DNA from 2 places in the Stenotrophomonas sp. YJH_SMC_123 genome. Region 1 is predicted to be linked to the other one. Evidence: riboswitches for the same ligand, from Rfam matches in the RefSeq annotation. Region 1 holds a riboswitch; the other holds the start of a gene.
The links. Region 1 has a riboswitch for glycine ahead of AC5P5W_RS08575 (trimeric intracellular cation channel family protein). Riboswitches for the same ligand answer to the same signal wherever they lie in the genome.
Positions count from the first base shown of each region.

Region 1 (3,638 bases):
TGTGCCTGGCCACAGACCGGGATGAAATCAAGCCGGGCGTCTGGGATAAGGTGGTTTTTCGCAGTCGCGACTTCCAGACAAGTTGCTCGGCGGGAAACGAGAGGTTTCGTGCTACGAATTTACTTTAGTGCCGTATACGACACTGCGTAGCGGAGAGTAGGACCATTCACAAACCGCGTGGCTCTACTTCTTCATCGGGCCACCGGGCACTCGCCGTTTCGACCCGGTCCGGCAGAAGTCCTCCTTCCTCGCGGTGTCCGCAATCTGCGCGGTACTCCAATGCCGGGTGATCCAGATCGCCAACGCGGTGCTGCTGAGATGCCAGCGCAGCATGCCGCGCCGAGGTTGCCGCCACAGGTGGCGCCGGGCAATCCAGAAGGCCTCCCGCTCCACTTCAGGCACCTTGTTCTTCATCCCGTCCTTGTCGAAGAACTGGGCGGTGAAGCGCCAGGGGTTCATCGGCTGGTATCCCGCCCGTGGCTCACCGCTGCACGCAGCCACGCCACTGGGCGCGCGGTCGGCCGGCTTCGGCCGACCGTCCACCAATGCCAGCCCGAGCAGATACAGCAGGCCAGGCAGCAGCGCGATGCCGGCGACCAGCACGATGACGGAGATCCATGCGTTGCCGGCGGCACGCATCGCTCAGTGCGCCTTCGGTTTCGGGTACCACAGTGCGTTGACGATGACCCAGCGCTGGTCGAAACGCCCCATGTGGAAGTAGTCGACGAACCACGGGGTTTCCAGCCGCACCGAGGCCGCGTTGCCGGTCACGTCCAGCACCGTGCAGCGGCGATCCCATTGATCCTTCGGGGTCTTCAGCGCGCCCTGTTTCGTCAGCGAGACCAGCTCTTCCTTCGACATCCGGCGCAGGCCCAGGCGCTCGTCGGGTGTATCGCCGAGGACCGCGCGCTTGGCCAGGTCCGGGTGCAGCGAACGGGCGACGCGCTGCGGATCGGCCTCCAGCTGGCCATCGACGTAGTCGTGGCAGGTGGCTTCGACGGCCGCGATCGTGGCGGGGTCGGCGGCAGGGCTCGTTGCTGCGGAGAGAGCGAACAGCAGGGCGATCGTGGACATCCGGGTCTCCAGCTCTGGGCGCGGGGCGATCATCGCATGGACCGAATGGCCCATCCACGCATGACGTGGATCTACTGTAGAGCCGAGCCCATGCTCGGCTCCCGCATCGGGCAGACGGAACAACAGCCGAGCGTGGGCTCGGCTCTACAGAAGCGCAGGATCCGTTGCCTGCAGCCAGGCCAGCTTGCGTTCGCGGGGCTGCTGCTTGAGTTGCCACTCGGCCCGCGAGGCCGCGGCCCGGTCCGGGTACTCGCGCACGGCCAGCACGCGCAGCGGCGGCCGGGCCCGGGTGTAGCGCGCGCCCTTGCCGGCCTGATGGGCGGCGAAACGCGCCTCCACATCGGTGCTGATGCCGGCGTAATAGCTGCCATCGCGGCATTCGAGCAGGTACAGGAACCACGGGCGGAGGGATGGGGCCATGCCTGGATTATGCCGTGCTGCACTGCAGCGGATATACTGGCGACCGAATGCAGGAGAGAGGCGCCGCGCTGGCGCCCGCCGAAGGCGCAGGCTCCCATGATCGCTCAGGCCGGTGGGCTGGAATCCCACCAACCATGCATTCGACTCGCCGAGCTGGAGAGAGGTCACCGGGCATGCCCGGGACGATCCGCCGAAGGGGCACGCGGCCCATGCCGCTGAACTCTCAGGCAAAAGGACAGCGGGAGCGGCACCGGTCATCGTCATCCCGTCATTGCGCAGGCAGTGGCGGTGGTCGCGCATGGCCGGCCCCACCGCGCCCGGAGCCTGTCCCATGCTGCTGTCCATCATCTACCTGATCGCCATTTCCGCCGAAGCCATGACCGGCGCACTGTCCGCCGGCCGCCGCCGCATGGACCTGTTCGGCGTGGTCATGATCGCCTGCGTCACCGCCCTCGGTGGCGGCTCGCTGCGCGACATCCTGCTCGGCCACTACCCGCTGGGCTGGGTGAAGCATCCCGAGTACCTGGGCTTCACCGTATGCGCGGCGCTGATCGCCACCTGGGTGGCGCGCTGGATGCACCACTTCCGCCGCACCTTCCTGGTGCTCGATGGCCTGGGCCTGATCGCCTTCACCCTGATCGGCTGCTCGATCGCGCGCGAAGCCGGCCATGCAATGCCGATCGTGCTGATCGCCGGCATGCTGACCGGCGCGTTCGGCGGGGTGCTGCGCGACATCCTCTGCAACGAGGTGCCACTCATCTTCCAGAAGGAGCTGTACGCGATCATCGCGCTGCTGACCGGCGCGGCCTATCTGCTGCTGCTGCACTGGGGCGTGGCCGATGCCACCGCGATCCTGTGCTGCCTCGGCGGCGGCTTCGCGTTGCGCCTGCTGGCGATCCACTACCGCTGGGAAATGCCGAAGTTCGTGTACCACGACGAAGTGCATTGAGCCTCTTCGTAAAGTCGAGCCATGCTCGACTGCTCTTTGCAGGAAACCAACGCGCTTCGCGCGCAGGTCGGGCATGGCTCGACGCTACAGGAAGCGGTATCACCACCCCGGCGATGTACCTGGCGCTGTCGCTCATGCGCAGCGCCAGGCGCATCGCCGGTGCAGATGGGCCGGCCTCCAACTCCGACCGGCCCTGATCGCGGCCGCACCCCCGCAGGCGCTGGCCGCCATCCACACACGTGCCGCACTCAGGCGGCTTCCATCAGGCTGCTTCGGACACCTTCACGTCGCGACGGGCGCGCACGGCCGCAGCCAGACGCTCCAGCACCGTCACGGTGGTGTCCCAGTCGATGCAGCCATCGGTGATGCTCTGCCCGTAGACCAGCGGCTGGCCTTCCACCAGTTCCTGGCGGCCACCGACCAGATGGCTCTCGATCATCACGCCAACGATGCGCTGTTCGCCGTCTTCCAGCTGAACAGCGATGTCCTCGATCACCTTCGGCTGGTTCTCGGGGTTTTTCAGGCTGTTGGCGTGGCTGGCGTCGATCATCAGGCGCGTCGGCAGCTTGGCCTTGGCCAGCACCTGGCAGGCGTCGGCGACGCTGCCGGCGTCGTAGTTCGGCTGCTTGCCGCCACGCAGGATCACATGGCAATCCGGATTGCCGGTGGTCGACACGATGGCGGTGCCGCCCTGCTTGGTGACCGACAGGAAGTGATGCGGATTGGACGCCGCACCCACCGCGTCAGCGGCGATCTTGACGTTGCCATCGGTGCCGTTCTTGAAGCCGACCGGGCACGACAGCCCCGAGGCCAGCTCACGATGCACCTGGCTTTCGGTGGTACGCGCGCCGATCGCGCCCCACGCCACCAGGTCGGCGATGTACTGCGGCGAGATCACATCGAGGAATTCGACACCGGCCGGCAGGCCGAGCTTGTTGATGTCGCGCAGCAGGCCGCGGGCAATGCGCAGGCCCTTGTCGATCCTGAAGCTGCCGTCCAGGTCCGGGTCGTTGATCAGGCCCTTCCAGCCCACCGTGGTGCGCGGCTTCTCGAAGTACACACGCATGACGATTTCCAGTTCGCCGGCCAGCGCGTCGCGCAGCGGCTTCAGGCGCTGGGCGTATTCGATGGCGGCCTTCGGGTCGTGGATCGAGCACGGGCCCACCACCACTGCCAGGCGGTCGTCACGGCCGTG
Region 1 covers NZ_JCAFRM010000003.1:99,988-103,625, forward strand. The annotation lists gene AC5P5W_RS08560 (hypothetical protein) at 184-639, opposite strand; gene AC5P5W_RS08565 (nuclear transport factor 2 family protein) at 643-1,074, opposite strand; gene AC5P5W_RS08570 (GIY-YIG nuclease family protein) at 1,219-1,494, opposite strand; glycine riboswitch at 1,535-1,624, shown strand; glycine riboswitch at 1,638-1,743, shown strand; gene AC5P5W_RS08575 (trimeric intracellular cation channel family protein) at 1,826-2,443, shown strand; gene AC5P5W_RS08580 (3-deoxy-7-phosphoheptulonate synthase) at 2,706-3,638, opposite strand, start outside.

Region 2 (3,638 bases), on a different contig from region 1:
TACACCTGGCCGCCGTGCTTGTGGATGATCTCGCAGATCTCCACCACCTCTTCCTCGAACACGCCGTGCGTGGACGGGTAGGTCATCATGATCGCGGCCAGGCGGTCGCTGTACTTCTCGGCGTTGAGGCGGATGTCCTCGACGTCGACGTTGCCGTTGGCATCGGTCTTGGTCACCACCACCTTCATGCCGCACATCTGCGCCGAGGCCGGGTTGGTGCCGTGCGCCGAATCCGGGATCAGGCAGATGTCGCGGTGGCCTTCGCCGCGCGAGCGGTGGTAGGCGCGGATCGCCAGCAGGCCGGCGTACTCGCCCTGCGCGCCGGAGTTCGGCTGCAGGCTGACCGCGTCATAGCCGGTGCATTCCACCAGCATCGCTTCCAGCGTGTCGATGAGTTCCTTGTAGCCCAGCGCCTGGTCGGCCGGCACCAGCGGGTGGATCTGCGAGAACTCCGGCCAGGTCACCGGGATCATCTCGGCGGTGGCGTTGAGCTTCATGGTGCACGAGCCCAGCGGGATCATCGTGCGGTCCATCGCCAGGTCCTTGTCGGCCAGCGAGCGCAGGTAGCGCAGCAGTTCGTGCTCGCTGTGGTGGGTGTTGAACACCGGATGGGTCAGGAATGCGGACTGGCGCAGCAGGCCGGCCGGCAGCGCATCGGCGGTGCTGGCATCCAGCGCGTCGACGTCGGCCTGCGCACCGAACACGGCGGCCAGTGCGACCACGTCGGCGCGGGTGGCGGTCTCGTCCAGGCTGATGCCGACCGAGTCGCTGTCGATCGCACGCAGGTTGTAACCGGCGGCGCGGGCCTTGGCGTGAATCTCATCGGCGTGCACGCCGGTGACATGCAGGGTGTCGAAGAAGTCGCCACCGACCTGCACGCCGGCCTCGCGCAGCGCGGCGGCCAGGATCGAGGCCAGGCGGTGGGTGCGCCGGGCGATGCGGGTCAGGCCTTCCGGGCCGTGGTACACGGCATACATCGAGGCCATCACCGCCAGCAGCACCTGTGCGGTACAGATGTTGGAGGTGGCCTTCTCGCGGCGGATGTGCTGCTCGCGGGTCTGCAGGGTCAGGCGGTAGGCCGGGTTGCCCTGGGCATCGACCGAGACGCCGATCAGGCGGCCCGGCATCGAGCGCTTGTAGGCGTCGCGGCAGGCCATGAATGCGGCGTGCGGCCCGCCGAAGCCGAACGGCACGCCGAAACGCTGGCTGTTGCCGACCACGATGTCCGCACCCCATTCGCCCGGGGCGGCCAGCAGGGTCAGCGCCAGCAGGTCGGTGGCCACGGCCACCAGGCCGCCGCGCGCGTGCACGGCCTCGACCAGCGCCTTGTAGTCGCCGATCTGGCCGAAGGTGTCCGGGTACTGCAGCAGCAGGCCGAAGGCTTCTGCTTCCAGTGCCTCGGCCGGGGTGCCGACGCGCAGCACGATGCCCATGGGCTCGGCGCGGGTACGCAGCAGTTCCAGGGTCTGCGGGTGCACGGCGTCGTGCACGAAGAAGGTGTCCGACTTCGACTTGGCCGAACGCTTGGCCAGGGTCATCGCTTCAGCTGCGGCGGTGGCTTCGTCCAGCAGCGAGGCGTTGGCGATTTCCATGCCGGTGAGGTCGGCGCACAGGGTCTGGAAGTTGATCAGCGCTTCCATGCGGCCCTGCGAGATCTCGGCCTGGTACGGGGTGTAGGCGGTGTACCAGGCCGGGTTTTCCAGGATGTTGCGCAGGATCACGTTCGGCGTGTGGGTACCGTAGTAGCCCTGGCCGATGAAGCTGCGCAGCACGGTGTTCTTGTCGGCGATCGCACGGATCTTCGCCAGTGCCTGCACTTCGGTCATCGATTCCGGCAGTGCCAGCGGCGCCGGCGACTTGATCTTGGCCGGTACGATGGCATCGGTCATCGCATCCAGCGACGCGTGGCCGACGACGTCGAGCATCTGCGCGATCTCGGCATCGTTGGGGCCGATGTGGCGCTCGACGAACGCATTGTGGTGCTCGAGCTCACGCAGGGAAGGGGTGTTCTGGGACATGGCGAAGGATCCGTCAGGAAAGGGCACACGCACGGGCACAAGCCGCCGGTCGGCGGTCTGCGGGGCGCCCCTCTGTCCTTTTGCCTGAGAGTTTGGAAGCGCGGAAAACCGCGGCTTCGTGCCCCTTCGGCGCCGGATCGAACCGGTCTCTCCAGAGTTGTGTTACGGGTGGTATCGGGCCTGAGCGATTACGGGCGTTGCGCCTTCGGCAGCGGTGTTCCGCTTCTCCCACCGTGTTGCCCGCCGATTATAGCCCGTTGCGGGCGCGCCAGCCGCCTGCGGGCCCGGCCGCGGCGCCTGAATGGCCGATGGCCCGCCCGTGCGTTTTGTGCACTGCTGCATGGCATCAGGCGCAATCCCCACCTATGATGGGCGGATACCCGAATTCATCTGGCGCCGTCCCTGCTGCAGGGGACTGGCGCCGCCGTGCGTGCCGCGCATGGCCCTGCCGGACGCCTTCTCCATGACCGCCGCTGTTGCTCCTTCCACCCGCCGCATGGCCCTGCTGCTCGCCGGCCTGGCCATGTTCGGTCCGTTCTCGATCGACACCATCTTCCCCGCGTTCCCGCAGCTGGCCCAGCGCCTGGCGGTGGACGAGGTGGCGGTGCAGCAGACCATCAGCGTGTACCTGCTGTTCTACGGCCTGATGAGCCTGGCACACGGCCCGCTGTCCGATGCCTGGGGCCGCAAGCGGGTGATCCTCGGCGGCCTGGTGGTGTTCGTCGGCGCCTCGGTCGGCTGTGCGCTGTCCACCGATCTGACCACGCTGCTGGGGTTCCGCGCCCTGCAGGGCCTGTCCGCAGGCGTCGGCATGATCGTCGGCCGCGCGGTGATCCGCGACCTGTACCACGGTCACGACGCGCAGCGGCTGATGAGCCAGGTGTCGATGCTGTTCGGCATCGCCCCGGCGATCGCGCCGATCATCGGTGGCTGGATCCTGCTCAGCGGTGCTGGCTGGCCGCTGATCTTCTGGTTCCTGGTGGTGTTCGCACTGGTTCTGCTGGCGGCCACCGCCCGCTACCTGCCGGAGACCCATCCGCTCGAAGCGCGCGTTCCGTTGTCGCCGCGGGTGCTGATGCGTGATTACGTGCGCATCGGTTTCAATCCGCGCTTCCTGCGCCTGGCGCTGGCCGGCAGCATCGGTTTCGGTGGCATCTTCCTGTACATCTCCTCGGCACCGGTGTTCGTGATGCAGCACCTGCACCTGGGCGAGGGTGGTTTCGCCTGGCTGTTCATCCCCACCATCGGCGGCATGACCACCGGCTCGTTCCTGTCCGGGCGCATGGCCGGGCACACCACGCCCACCCGCCAGGTATCCATTGGTTTCGGCCTGTGCGCGCTGTCGGTGCTGCTGAACGTCGGCTACGTCGCGCTGGCGCCGCAGTTCGTGCTGCCGTGGGCGGTGCTGCCGATCTTCCTGGGTGGCATGGGCATGGCGCTGATCTTCCCGATCCTGGCGCTGGCGGTGCTGGACATGTACCCGCACCAGCGCGGCCTGGCCTCGTCGCTGCAGGCCTTCGTGCAGCTGATGATCAGCACCGTGGTGGCCGGCGTGGTGTCGCCGCTGCTCAGCGCCAGCCCGCTGCACCTGGCGTTGGGCCAGGCTGGGTTCTTCGGCGC
Region 2 covers NZ_JCAFRM010000002.1:97,899-101,536, forward strand. The annotation lists gene gcvP (aminomethyl-transferring glycine dehydrogenase) at 1-2,018, opposite strand, end outside; glycine riboswitch at 2,081-2,183, opposite strand; gene AC5P5W_RS05320 (multidrug effflux MFS transporter) at 2,482-3,638, shown strand, end outside.
Region 2: another riboswitch for glycine. It lies ahead of gcvP (aminomethyl-transferring glycine dehydrogenase); the one in region 1 lies ahead of AC5P5W_RS08575 (trimeric intracellular cation channel family protein).